3 regions of the Buttiauxella sp. AC038 genome follow, and region 1 is predicted to be linked to each of the others. Evidence: predicted binding sites of a transcription regulator. Region 1 holds the regulator's gene; each other region holds the start of a gene.
The links. The regulator LexA, encoded in region 1, represses DNA repair genes until DNA is damaged. The targets are predictions, from matches to a motif close to TNCTGTATGTACATACAGNA.
Positions count from the first base shown of each region.

Region 2: umuD (translesion error-prone DNA polymerase V autoproteolytic subunit) is a predicted target of LexA. The motif match lies at 2,955-2,974, and genes of this name have one in related genera.
Region 3: AC0IXI_RS09955 (YebG family protein) is a predicted target of LexA. The motif match lies at 3,107-3,126, and genes of this name have one in related genera.

Region 1 is NZ_CEEDCQ010000001.1:4,656,435-4,661,033, forward strand. Features, by position in the region: gene AC0IXI_RS22035 (CsbD family protein) at 1-150, opposite strand, end outside; gene dinF (MATE family efflux transporter DinF) at 310-1,641, opposite strand; gene lexA (transcriptional repressor LexA) at 1,716-2,324, opposite strand; gene AC0IXI_RS22050 (diacylglycerol kinase) at 2,433-2,801, opposite strand; gene plsB (glycerol-3-phosphate 1-O-acyltransferase PlsB) at 2,928-4,599, shown strand, end outside.
Region 2 is NZ_CEEDCQ010000006.1:15,328-19,926, forward strand. Features, by position in the region: gene AC0IXI_RS24260 (hypothetical protein) at 677-1,165, opposite strand; gene umuC (translesion error-prone DNA polymerase V subunit UmuC) at 1,252-2,511, opposite strand; gene umuD (translesion error-prone DNA polymerase V autoproteolytic subunit) at 2,520-2,939, opposite strand; gene AC0IXI_RS24275 (hypothetical protein) at 3,588-3,983, opposite strand; gene AC0IXI_RS24280 (hypothetical protein) at 3,976-4,569, opposite strand; gene AC0IXI_RS24285 (hypothetical protein) at 4,559-4,599, opposite strand, start outside.
Region 3 is NZ_CEEDCQ010000001.1:2,085,060-2,089,658, forward strand. Features, by position in the region: gene edd (phosphogluconate dehydratase) at 1-971, shown strand, start outside; gene AC0IXI_RS09945 (bifunctional 4-hydroxy-2-oxoglutarate aldolase/2-dehydro-3-deoxy-phosphogluconate aldolase) at 1,034-1,672, shown strand; gene purT (formate-dependent phosphoribosylglycinamide formyltransferase) at 1,826-3,004, opposite strand; gene AC0IXI_RS09955 (YebG family protein) at 3,143-3,493, shown strand; gene AC0IXI_RS09960 (tellurite resistance TerB family protein) at 3,610-4,308, shown strand; gene ptrB (oligopeptidase B) at 4,401-4,599, shown strand, end outside.

The DNA.
Region 1 (4,599 bases):
TTCGTACCCATAACGCTCTTGAATTTTACCGACAAGCTGATCGCGTTTGCCTTCGATGACAGTCATATCATCGTCAGTCAGTTTGCCCCATTTCTCTTTTACTGTGCCTTTAAACTGTTTCCAGTTACCGCCGATTTCGTCTTTATTCATAATAATATCCTCATCGTTCGGGGGGAAGAACTGCTAAAAAATTACCAACGTCCAATGTGCTGCCATTTGGCCAACACCACTCTATCTGCTGGACGTGATAATAATTGTAGTCAAGGATATGGTGGTGGGGAGAAAACTAAGAATCTTTAACCATACGGCTTAACTTTGTACATTGTTAAACCAGCTATTTTGCTGCCAGTGACGACGCCAAATCCAACCTAACGCCAGCCCCCGCAGAGCAAGGAATACCGCTACAGACAGCCATAACCCGTGGTTGCCTAAATACGGAACAGTGAAGAGCGTTAGGCCGAAACCAACAGCGGCAACCGCCATGCTATTACGCATCTCAGCGCCTCTTGTCGCGCCAATAAACATCCCATCCAGCAAGTAGCACCAGACACCAACCACGGGTAACACAATCTGCCAGTGGAGATAACGATCGGCCTGTAGCTGTAATTGGGAAATGGACGTCAGAAGAGAAACAATTTGCTCGCCAAATAGGGCATACACCACGGCAAACATGAGCGCGACTAAACCCGCCTGCCGACAAGCTGCCCCCCAAACCTCGAGCAATTGACCACGATTCTTTGCACCATAAGCTTGCCCGGAGTGAGCTTCAACAGCATAGGCAAAACCATCAAGCGCATAAGCGGTAAACGTCAGGAGAGTCATTAACACCGCATTGACGGCGACAATTTCGCTGCCTAAGCGCGCACCAAAGATGGTGACTGAAGCAAAGCACACTTGCAGTAATAACGAGCGCAACATGATGTCCCGATTAAGCGCCAGTAAGCGCCGAACATTGCCACGCCAGGACTGTTTGAGCATCTCAAAGCTGATACCTCGCAAGCCCATAGCCTTCTTCACCATCAGCAATCCGATGAAAAATGTCGCGTATTCAGCAGTAACAGTCGCAAGTGCCGCCCCTTGAACATCAAGGTGCACCCCCATCACCAGCCACACATCCAGTACGATATTCAGAAGATTGCCGACTACCAGCAAGATAACCGGAGCTCGTGCGTATTGAACCCCTAGCAACCATCCCAGTAAAACGAGGTTGGCAAGCGAGGCTGGCGCACTCAGCCAGCGGATTTCAAGAAAGCGTTGCGCTTGTACGAGCACATCCTGATTGCCGCCGACAATTTGTAAAGCGAGTGAAATGAGGGGATCGCGCAGTAAGACAATTGCCACCCCTGCCCCTAGTGCCAGTAATAATGGTTGCACCAGTGCACGAGCTAACGCTGAGGGATTATTGGCACCAAAAGCCTGAGCAGTTAAACCTGTGGTACTCATTCGCAAAAACAGCAGCAACATAAACAGGAAGCTGGTTGCTGTCGCACCAATGGCAACACCGCCCAGATAAACAGGACTATCCAGATGACCAATAACAGCCGTATCGACAAGGCCAAGCAGCGGAACAGTAATGTTGGAGAAAATCATGGGTAAAGCGAGGCGCCAGAGCGCACGATCCGCTGTGGAGAATAATTGCATGACATCTCCTGAAGGAGATCAAAGATAATTAAGGCAGTGATGCGCACTTTAAATGCGCATCACCTAAAGAGATTTTACAGCCAGTCGCCGTTGCGGATAACCCCAACAGCCAGCCCTTCAATAGAGAAGTTATGCTCGCGTAGGTCAACCACGATCGGTTCAAACTCACTGTTTTCTGGCAACAGATGAACGGTGTTGCCCTGTTGTTTTAAGCGCTTAACGGTAACTTCATCATCGATACGCGCGACAACAACCTGGCCATTACGCACATCCTGGGTTTTATGAACCGCAAGCAGATCGCCATCCATAATGCCGATGTCTTTCATCGACATACCGCTGACGCGCAGCAAGAAGTCGGCATTTGGTTTAAACAGTGATGGGTCGACCTGATAATGGCCTTCGATGTGTTGCTGTGCAAGGAGTGGCTCACCTGCAGCAACACGCCCAACCAGTGGAATACCGGTCACTTCTTCCACCAACAGGCGGATACCACGGGATGCGCCAGAAACAATTTCAAGCACACCTTTACGGGCAAGTGCTTTTAAATGCTCTTCAGCGGCGTTCGGAGAACGGAACCCCAGACGTTGAGCAATCTCGGCACGAGTCGGTGGCATGCCGGTCTGGCTGATATGATCCCGAATAAGATCAAACACCTCTTGCTGCCTGGTAGTTAACGCTTTCATTCCGCCCCCTGGGTGTTTATACAGTTATGCTGTGAGTATATACAGTCAAAGGTCAATTTGGAACCACAAATTAAGCAAAAAACCAGGCACTTAACTATTCTGGAAAGATCACCGCAAATGCGACCAAAGCAGCGTGACCCAGGTAATTACCGCGAGGATAATTGAAATTAATACTGCGGCCGAGCCCATGTCTTTGGCTCGCCCGGAAAGTTCGTGATAATCAGTGCCAACACGGTCGACAAGAGCCTCGATAGCGCTGTTGAGGATCTCGACAATCATGACCAACACGACTGAGCCGATAAGTAGAATGCGGGTAATGGGGTCGACATCTAACCAACATGCGATGGCAATGGCGATAACGGCAGAAACGCCTTCCTGGCGGAAAGCTGCTTCATTGATCCAGGCTGCTTTGAGCCCTTTCCATGAGTAGCCTGCGGCTTTGATGATACGGGTAAGTCCAGTGGTACTGCTCGCCATTTTAGGAAACCTTTTCAAATTATTTGCATCAATGCTTGTCAAAATTATAACGCCACAGAAATCTGGGTGAGATTCTGATATTCTTGCGGCGAATTTGCATCATTAACCTGAGGCTTTACATCGTTTATGTCAGGCTGGCCAAGAATCTACTACAAATTACTTAATTTACCATTAGGCGTTCTGGTAAAGAGCAAGTCCATTCCGGCAGATCCACAGGCCGAACTGGGCTTAGATCCCACACGCCCAATAATGTACGTTCTGCCGTATAACTCAAAGGCGGACTTATTAACCCTGCGCGCGCAATGCCTCGCGCACAACTTGCCCGACCCTCTCGAGCCATTAGAGATCGACGGTGCGGTATTGCCGCGCTATGTCTTTATCCATGGCGGCCCGCGCGTGTTCACTTATTACACGCCAAAAGAAGAGTCGATCAAGCTATTCCATGATTATCTCGACTTGCACCGCAGCAATCCAAATCTGGATGTGCAGATGGTGCCGGTATCGGTGATGTTTGGCCGCTCTCCGGGTCGCGAAAAAGGCGAAGTTAACCCGCCACTGAAGATGCTTAACGGCATTCAGAAATTCTTCGCGGTATCCTGGCTTGGGCGCGACAGTTTTGTGCGGTTCTCGGCACCTGTTTCGCTGCGCCAGATGGCAACCGATCACGGTACAGATAAAAAAATCGCCCAAAAACTGGCACGCGTGGCGCGTATGCACTTTGCTCGCCAGCGTTTAGCGACTGTAGGCCCGCGTCTGCCGGTACGTCAGGATCTGTTTAACAAACTTCTGGCCTCAAAAGCTATTGCCCGTGCAGTAGAAGATGAAGCGCGCAGCAAGAAAATCTCCCATGAAAAAGCACAGCAAAATGCTGTTGCCTTGATGGAAGAGATTGCGGCGAACTTCTCCTATGAAGCCGTGCGTTTGACCGACCGCGTATTAGGTCTGACGTGGAACCGCCTGTACCAGGGCATTAACGTTCATAATGCAGAACGTGTACGCCAACTGGCTCACGACGGCCACGAGATTGTCTATGTTCCCTGCCACCGCAGCCACATGGACTACATGCTTTTGTCTTACGTGCTTTACCACCAGGGGCTGGTTCCTCCGCACATTGCGGCGGGTATCAACCTGAACTTCTGGCCAGCAGGCCCGATTTTCCGCCGCCTGGGCGCGTTCTTTATTCGCCGTACCTTTAAGGGCAGCAAACTCTACTCCACCGTGTTCCGTGAATATCTTGGCGAGCTGTTTAGCCGTGGCTATTCCGTTGAATACTTTGTGGAAGGTGGCCGTTCTCGTACCGGCCGTTTGCTTGACCCGAAAACCGGCACGCTGTCGATGACCATTCAGGCCATGCTGCGTGGCGGTACTCGTCCAATTACATTGGTGCCAATTTACATTGGCTACGAGCATGTAATGGAAGTGGGGACTTACGCAAAAGAACTGCGCGGTGCGACCAAAGAAAAAGAAAGCTTCATGCAGATGGTTCGTGGGCTGAGCAAGCTGCGTAACCTCGGCCAGGGCTATGTTAACTTCGGCGAACCTATGCCGTTGATGACATTCCTCAACCAGCGAGTGCCTGAGTGGCGTGATTCAATCGACCCGATTGAATCCATTCGCCCGGCATGGTTAACGCCAACGGTTAATGAAATTGCTGCCGAACTGATGGTGCGTATTAACAATGCAGGCGCGGCAAACGCCATGAACCTGTGTTGTACCGCGCTCCTGGCATCGCGCCAGCGTTCACTGACGCGCGAACAACTGACCGAACAGCTCAACTGTTACCTGAGCCTGTTGCGTA
Region 2 (4,599 bases), on a different contig from region 1:
AACTCACGCCGCAGCCGTTCGCCGTGTGTCGCCGTTAAGTCGTCAGGCCAGTGCCGTTAATTATGACGCAGCGCGGCAGACAGGCCGAGCGTAATAAATCCGATCACCAGAAATAAATTTGGACATTTTTTCCGATAGTGCCGTTTTGCCTGGTCGGGTGCGTGTCCGGTTTCGGACTTTCCGGGGCGCGGTTCGCCCCTCAGATCTGGACAGCCCAGGATACAGGCACGATGCCGCCGACAGGCACCAGATGTTGTGATGAATAGATGTATGTTGTAACTATTAGAACAAGGGAAGGGCAACTGGACAGAAAAACCTGAACGTCCAATGTGGCGCGGGAATTAATACCTGCCCGTTGTGATCTGCCCGGAGCGATGCCGCCAGTGTCCCGGATACCGCCCGGAAACGCGTGAAATCTTGTTCAAAATATCTGGAGCGGTCGCAGCTGATAAACGCCACGGCCAGCGCATCGAGGGCGAAGCCGGCGTTTCAATGAATTGTTGTTTTACAGTGAGTTAGGTGTTTTGCATTGCAAAAAATGTTGGTGAGTTTTTTTGATGGTATCAGGCGGCGCGTTGCGCTACGTGAAATCTGAGATTTTGCGGGGGGATTGGAGGCAAGAATTGACGAGAGAGCGCCTGAAAAATCACCACCTCGTCGCTTACCTGAGCCGGGGTTACTTCATTTTCTTTATCACACCGGACAATAATGCAATCACATCATTAAGCTGGCTGTAATCTTCGGTTGTTGAGAAATAATCATAATGATTGCCTGTCATAAAATTATGGTGCATTTTATCGGTATTTTTTGCTGCCTCAAGTTTCATCGCATTATATTTCCCAATAAAATCTTCACTCTTATTTGCAGGCATAAACAGGCATATCTGATAAGCTTTCTGATCACAGGGATGATAATTTTTAAGCGCCATTTCAGTAATAATACTTATATCATACTGGCCTATATTCCTGTTATTACGGGAGGTGCATTCTTTATATTCATGCAGGAACTCATAGACCAGTGCCAGTAATTTCTCTCTGCGCCATTCATTCAGAGATTTTGCGCGGTTGTCTTTTGCTATCATCCAGTTAATCAGCGCCGAAAACGCCACACCAATAAACGAACCTGCTGCCCCCATCAGGGTTACATTTAAGACCGTTAATTCCATTCAAAGTCACCTGTCACGCAAACGAAAGTATCACACAGGATACGCGCCCGGCGCTGCTACAGCCAGCTCTGGCGAAGATGTACCACTTATTTAATGACTGCAACCGGAAGCTGTTTCCAGTTCGTCGTATACGCCGGGGAGAGCATTTCGCGCTTCATCTGCCAGCCTTTGTTGATCCCTTGTCCGGCAAAATTAATTCCACAGGATTCCGTCTGGTTTATCCTGTCAATCACGCGCATAAGCGCGGCGCTGTTCGCCCTGGGTGGCGTTTCATCAAACAAATCAATCTGGCCTGTACCGGGCATGAGATCGTTGAGCATGATCCCCGCTTTCTGATACCTGTACCCGTCCCGCCATACCGATTCAAGCGCCCGGACTGCCGCCGCGACAATATCGCGTGTGTCCTGCGTTGCCAGCATCAGGCGCTGGCTGGCGTTGTTGCTGTAGTAGGGATCGCGGGAAAAGGGGCTGGTACTCATGAATACCGTGATATGTCGGCAAAACTGCCTGTCGGCGCGTAACTTTTCTGCGGCACGTTCGGCATACTGACAGATCGCTTCATGCATGGCCTGTAACGTGGTGATCCGCTCGCCAAAACTGCGACTGCAAATGATTTGTTGCCTGGCGGGGTGCGATTCTACAGATACGCATGAAATCCCGTTAAGTTCCCGTACAGTGCGCTCAGTAACCACACCGAACGTCTTACGGATGAACGGTAAACTGGCATCAGCAAGCTCCAGTGCGGTATGTATACCCATTGCGCCAAGCTTCTGACTGGTTTTCCGTCCAATACCCCACACCTCGGAAGCCGGGAGCAGGTGCATTAACTTCCGCTGGCGGTGCCGTTCAGTGAGCACCACCACACCGCCCGTTGCCGTCCATGTTTTGGCGGCATGATTAGCCAGCTTTGCCAGTGTCCGGGTTTGCGCCACGCCGATCCCACAGGTCAGCCCGGTATGCTGATAAACAGTGTCCCGTACCCGTTGAGCGTAATGTTGCAGGGATTCGCTGGCCTCGATGCCGTCTACCAGCAGGAATGCTTCATCAATGCTGTAAGCTTCTGTTTTAACAGCTAATGAGTCCAGTACGGAAAATACTCTCGCACTGAGATCACCATAAAGTGTGTAGTTAGAACTGAACACGGCGACATTGTGTTTCTGTATCAGCGCATTGATCTGGAAATACGGTGCGCCGCGCTTGATACCGAGGCTTTTTGCCTGGCGGTTAAGCGCCACACAATTCCCGTCGTTGTTCGAAAGAACGCAGACGGGCTTGTCTCTCAGGTCTGGTCTGAAAAGCTGCTCACAGGCCGCATACATCGAATTTACGTCACACAGCAGGTACATGATGCCTCCTACAGAAAATCATGAATGCTGTGCGTCACGACCCCGAAAATTTCCAGTTCATCAGGATCGACGTAAATCGGGCTGTAGGCCGGATTCATGGGCATCAGACACAGGCGGGGATGGAGGCACAGTTTTTTAACCGTAAACTCACTGTCAATACAGGCAATCACAATGCTGCCATGTACCGGAGTCAGTGACCTGTCCACAACCAGCAGATCACCCGACTGAATCCCGGATTCGACCATCGACTCACCGGAAGCCCGGAGGTAGTACGAGGCCGAGGGGTGGCGAATGCAGTATTCATTCAGATCAAGTGTGGAGTCGATATAGTCCTGTGCAGGGCTGGGAAAGCCAGCCTCACATCTGTATGAGAACAAAGGTATTTTTAGATTAACGGACTGACCGGGAGAGTAGATTTCTGCTTTCATCATAAGACACCAAACAACTGTACATTTTTACAGTATAGCGAGATGAAAGGAATGCGACAATCTAAACAGGAGGGGTAAAAAAGGCCGCTGGCGCGGCCTTTCTTTAAATATTTTTAGCAAACGATGCTGCCACTATGCACAGAAGAGCAATGCTCCACAGGAAAAGACTTAATACGTTAACCGTTTCAAATGCCCACATACCGAATTTCCCTGTTGTATTTAAATCGTTATACCAGTTTATCAAGCCAGATCTCCCTCAGCCAGTACTACTGGACAGAAAAGGCTGTATGTCTAACTGCCTGGGGAATTAATACCAGGCGGTTGTGATCTGCCCGGAGTGATGCCGCCAGTGTCCCGGATGCCGCCCGGAAACGCGTGAAATCTTGTTCAAAATATCTGTAGCGGTCGCAGCTGCAAAACGACATGGCCGCCGCGCTCGATGCGCAACCGGCGCGAGTATGAATTGTTTTTTTACAGTGAGTTAGGTGTTTTGCATGGCAAAAGATATTGATGAGTTTTTTTGATGGTATCAGGAGTCGCGTTGCGCTACGTGAAATCTGAGATTTTGCGGGGGGGGATTGGGCGCAAGTATTCACGCAGGAACGCCATAAGTCAGGCCGCTTTTGCGGCCTCACCCAACGGAACGGTTTACCATCCATGAGGATAGCAAGGCCATGAAAGCCACGCATCATAAACACGGTCGTTACCTAAAGCAGCAGCATAGATCCCGCCATCAGGAAAGAAGTAGACAGGGGCACTACTTTTACTATTTTCATATTCCATTTCTATATGACCAACAATGACTGTTTTATCATTTAGAAATCCATTTAAATAGTCGCCCGGTTTAATGGCGTTAACTGACCATGCCTGTTCTATTAATTCTCTTCTCGTCGCCCGACATGCAAATCCTCGCCAGGCATCATTATTAGGATACACAGACTCACCGTGTTCACTGAGTTGCGTATATTTCTGATATTCATCTTCCGGGATAGTCTCAACATGTTTTAGGACAATGCTAAGAAATATTTCACTGAATTTATCCATTACACCGTTCCTCGTTATTAACCCAAAGATTCATTATTAATCGCGTTGGCAACTGCGTTTTTCTTATTTTTTTATCGCCTGTTACCGTTACATCAGCAAGACTCATATTGATATTAGCAATGTCACTGTAAGAAAATAAATCCGACACTATATAGTTTATTTTGTCGGTAACAGGTGTTGCTTTAAACTGATAGCCGTCAACATGAAAGTCACTCTCAACATCTAACTTAATGCCATGAGAAAGTAGTGCTTTCTCTGCCAGTTCTGAACATTCTCTGGTTGTACGTTCCTGAATATCTTTTAGCGCATTGATATAGAGAATTGTCAGTTCTTTTAGCTCTGATAGTTCGGCAGATGAATAACCAATGTTTTCTGCTTTATTGACACCATCAAGGATAGAATCAACTGACCATTGAATTGATGAATCAAATTCAATGATATGTTTAACAATGTCTGCGCATTGATAACGTTTCTTTTCATCAGCATCAGGGGCGAATTTGCTATTAAGATTAACGATCCCATGCGCTAACGACTCAGACTCCAGTATATTATCGCAGAGTTCTTCATCAGCAATTTTAATTTTCATTTCTGCTTTTCTTTTTATCATCAGCTTTCT
Region 3 (4,599 bases), 2.6 Mb from region 1:
TGATTGATGAAAAAGTGGTCGTGAACGGCATTGTTGCTTTGCTTGCGACAGGCGGCTCCACCAACCACACTATGCACCTGGTGGCGATGGCGCGTGCGGCGGGGATTATCATCAACTGGGATGATTTCTCTGACCTCTCTGATGTGGTGCCATTATTGGCTCGCCTGTATCCGAATGGCCCTGCGGACATTAACCACTTCCAGGCGGCGGGCGGCGTGCCGGTATTGATGCGCGAATTGCTCAAAGGCGGTTTGCTGCATGAAGATGTCAACACCGTTGCGGGCTTTGGTCTGCATCACTACACCATGGAACCGTGGCTGGATAACGGTCAGTTGGCATGGCGTGAAGGCGCAACAACCGCGCTCGATACTGATGTTATCGCGACCTTCGAAAAACCTTTCTCTAAACATGGCGGCACGAAAGTCCTCAGCGGTAATCTGGGTCGTGCGGTAATGAAAACCTCTGCGGTGCCAGTAGAAAACCAAATTATTGAAGCGCCTGCGGTCATTTTCGAAAGCCAGCACGACGTTTTACCGGCTTTCGAAGCAGGCCATCTTGACCGTGATTGCGTGGTTGTTGTCCGCCATCAAGGGCCAAAAGCTAACGGCATGCCAGAATTACATAAACTTATGCCGCCACTTGGGGTATTATTGGACCGCTGTTTCAAAATAGCGTTAGTCACTGATGGACGGCTGTCGGGCGCTTCAGGTAAGGTGCCCTCTGCCATCCATGTTACCCCAGAAGCTTATGATGGTGGGCTACTGGCAAAAGTCCGGGATGGCGATATGATTCGCGTCAACGGGCAAACGGGTGAACTGACATTGCTGGTCGATGATGCCGAGCTGGAAAAACGCACTGCATACCACCCGGATCTCAGCGCGGATCGTGTTGGAACCGGCCGTGAACTATTTAGCGCGTTACGCGAGCAGTTATCTGGCGCGGAACAGGGCGCGACCTGCATTAAATTTTAAGGACCGGAGGCAGCACTTGCTGCGCTGGAAACGAATTATAAAGTTGGTTGAAGAGGCTTGAGATGAAAAACTGGAAAACTACTGCGGAACAGATCCTGAAAACAGGACCGGTTGTCCCGGTTATCGTAATTAACAAACTGGAACACGCAGTACCAATGGCTAAAGCATTAGTTGCTGGCGGCGTGCGCGTTCTGGAAGTGACTCTGCGTACTCCATGCGCAATGGACGCAATCCGTGCAATCGCTAAAGAAGTACCAGAAGCGATTATTGGTGCGGGTACCGTACTGAACCCAGAGCAACTGGCAGAAGTGACCGCAGCTGGCGCGCAGTTCGCCATCAGCCCAGGTCTGACCGAGCCACTGCTGAAAGCAGCAACCGAAGGCTCCATTCCATTGATCCCAGGTATCAGCACTGTTTCTGAACTGATGCTGGGTCTGGACTACGGCTTGAAAGAATTCAAATTCTTCCCGGCTGAAGCAAATGGCGGCACCAAAGCGCTGCAAGCTATCGCAGGTCCATTCTCTCAGGTTCGTTTCTGCCCAACTGGCGGTATCACACCGGCTAACTACCGTGACTACCTGGCGCTGAAAAGCGTGCTGTGTATCGGTGGTTCATGGTTGGTTCCGGCTGACGCGCTGGAAGCTGGCGATTACGATCGTATTACTACTCTCGCCCGTGAAGCTGTCGAAGGCGCGAAATAACACGTCATCCTTCGAGCCGTAGATGCGTTGGCTACGTTCACTCACCCCGGTTACATAGTTATCTATACTCCCGGGGATTCGTTCTCTTGCCGCCTTCCTACGACTCGAATGATTCGTGTTATTGAATCCCTGCTCAGATGAGCGGGGATTTTTTTATCCTTTGACGATTATGGCTTTGGTTGCAGCGATAGCACGTGCAATGGCATCTTCCACGCTGGAACCCGTTGCCAGTGCCACACCCATTCGGCGTTTACCGTTAATCTCAGGCTTACCGAACAGACGCACTTGCAAACCTGCGCCCACTGCGGCACCCACATTGCCGAAGTGCACGTTGTCGCTGCTCAATTCTGGAAGGATCACCGCAGAAGCTGCCGGGCCGTACTGGCGAATGTCACCAATCGGCAAGCCGAGGAAAGCGCGGACGTGCAATGCAAACTCGGAAACGTCCTGAGAAATCATCGTCACCATGCCGGTGTCGTGCGGGCGAGGGGAGACTTCACTAAAAATAACCTCATCGCCACACACGAAAAGTTCGACGCCAAACAAACCGTAACCCCCCAACGCTTTCACCACTTTTTCAGCAATTTCTTGCGCACGGGCAAGAGCGGCATCGCTCATTTGTTGCGGCTGCCAGGATTCGCGATAGTCACCGTCTTCCTGGCGGTGGCCGATTGGGGCACAGAAATGCACGCCATCGACAGCACTAATCGTCAGCAGGGTGATTTCAAAATCGAAATTCACCACACCTTCGACAATAACTTTGCCTTTACCTGCGCGACCGCCTTCCTGAGCGTACTCCCACGCTTTCGCTAACTGGTCGGCTGTACGAATAAAACTTTGCCCTTTGCCGGAAGAACTCATCACCGGTTTAACGATGCAAGGCAGGCCGATTTCTTCAACTGCCTGTAAAAATGCAGCTTCGTTATCGGCAAAGCGGAAGCTGGAGGTCGGCAGAGCGAGTTCTTCTGCGGCCAGGCGGCGAATACCTTCGCGGTTCATGGTCAGTTGGGTTGCGCGCGCGCAAGGCACCACGCACTGACCTTGCTGCTCAAGCTCAACCAGCATGTCTGTTGCGATCGCTTCAATTTCGGGAACGATGAAATCCGGCATTTCTACGGAAACCAGTTTTTTAAGCTCGGCACCGTCCAGCATATTGATGACATGGCTGCGGTGAGCAACATGCATAGCGGGGGCATCGGCGTAGCGGTCTACTGCGATAACTTCCAGACCAAGACGCTGGCATTCAATCGCCACTTCTTTTCCTAATTCGCCTGATCCTAACAACATAACTCGTGTAGCTGATGGACGAAGCGCTGTTCCCAAAATTGACATAATCTGTATACCCGAACGGAGAAAATAGACCGGCGGATTATAAACGAAAACGTTTGCGTACGCAGCGATTTTCCCACTTGCGATACAGGGGCAATATCATTACACTGTTTAAATAAACAGTTAAACCGGAGCTGCAAAATGGCGGTTGAAATCAAATACGTTGTTGTACGAGAGGGGCAAGAAAAAATGTCTTTTGCCAGTAAAAAAGATGCAGACGCCTACGACAAAATGCTCGATCTGGCAGAAGTGTTGAGCGAGTGGCTCGTACACAGCCCTGTTGCTTTCGAAGAAGGGCAAAGCGATGTGCTGGCTATGTGGATGGCAGAAAACAAAGACGTGCTTTCCAGCGTGCTGAAAAGCGGTAAATTGCCGGACCTTGAAAGTACTGAAACTGCCGGTGAAGCCGCAGATGAAGCCGATAACGCTGAAGAGTCTGTTGCAGACGATAAAGTGGCTGAACACCCGCGTAAACGCACTAAAGCTGCATAAGTTTTATCGCGTCGGGTTACCGGCGCGGTTCTTTTCTCATCTTTAGCCTAATCAGACACTTCTTGACAGCCTTTGGCTTAACCTCAGATGTTAAGTTCTCACAAAGGGTGTCTCTAATGAGCAATTGGTTACAGCAGCTTCAGTCTATGCTGGGGCAAGCGACGCAATCCATCCAGAATCACACTGGTCAGAATCAATCCTCACAAACTCCTCAGGGAAACAATTCTCAGGGGCTGAGTAAGTTACTGGTGCCTGGCGCACTGGGCGGGTTAGCGGGCTTGCTGCTGGCGAGCAAATCGTCACGGAAACTACTGACAAAGTACGGCACCAGCGCGTTATTGGTCGGTGGTGGTGCGGTTGCGGGAAGCGTACTGTGGAACAAATATAAAGACCGAGTGCGTGAAGCCCATCAGGGTGAGCCGCAGTTTGGGCAGCAAACTTCGCCTGTCGATGTTCGTACGGAGCGCCTGATTACCGCTTTGGTTTTCGCGGCTAAAAGCGATGGTCATATTGATGATAAAGAGCGTCAGATTATCGAGCAGCAACTACGTGATGCCGGTATCGAAGGGCCGGGGCGTAATCTAATTCAGCAAGCTATCGATCAACCTCTTGATCCGCAACGCCTCGTCGAAGGCGTTAATAATGAAGAAGAAGCGCTGGAGCTTTACTTCCTGAGCTGTGCTGCAATCGACATCGACCACTTTATGGAGCGCAGTTATCTCAATGCGCTCGGCGATGCGCTAAAAATTCCTCAGGATGTACGCGAAGGCATCGAACAAGATATTCAGCAGCAGAAACTAAATCTGCCGGGTTAATCCCGGCATTTTCCCTAAAATCCCACGTTACGCTTGCAAGGCTGTCTGAATTTGCCACCCTTACAGGGTGTTAACTCAAAAAGAAAAATGACATGCCACCAAAAGCAAAAAAAATCCCCCACTCCATGACCATGCATGGTGACACCCGCATCGATAACTATTACTGGCTGCGCGATGATGAGCGTTCTGATGCACAGGTGCTTGATTATCTTCATCAGGAGAATGACTACGGTCATCAGATCATGAGTACGCAGCAGGCATTGCAAGAACGCCTGCTCAAAGAGATGATCG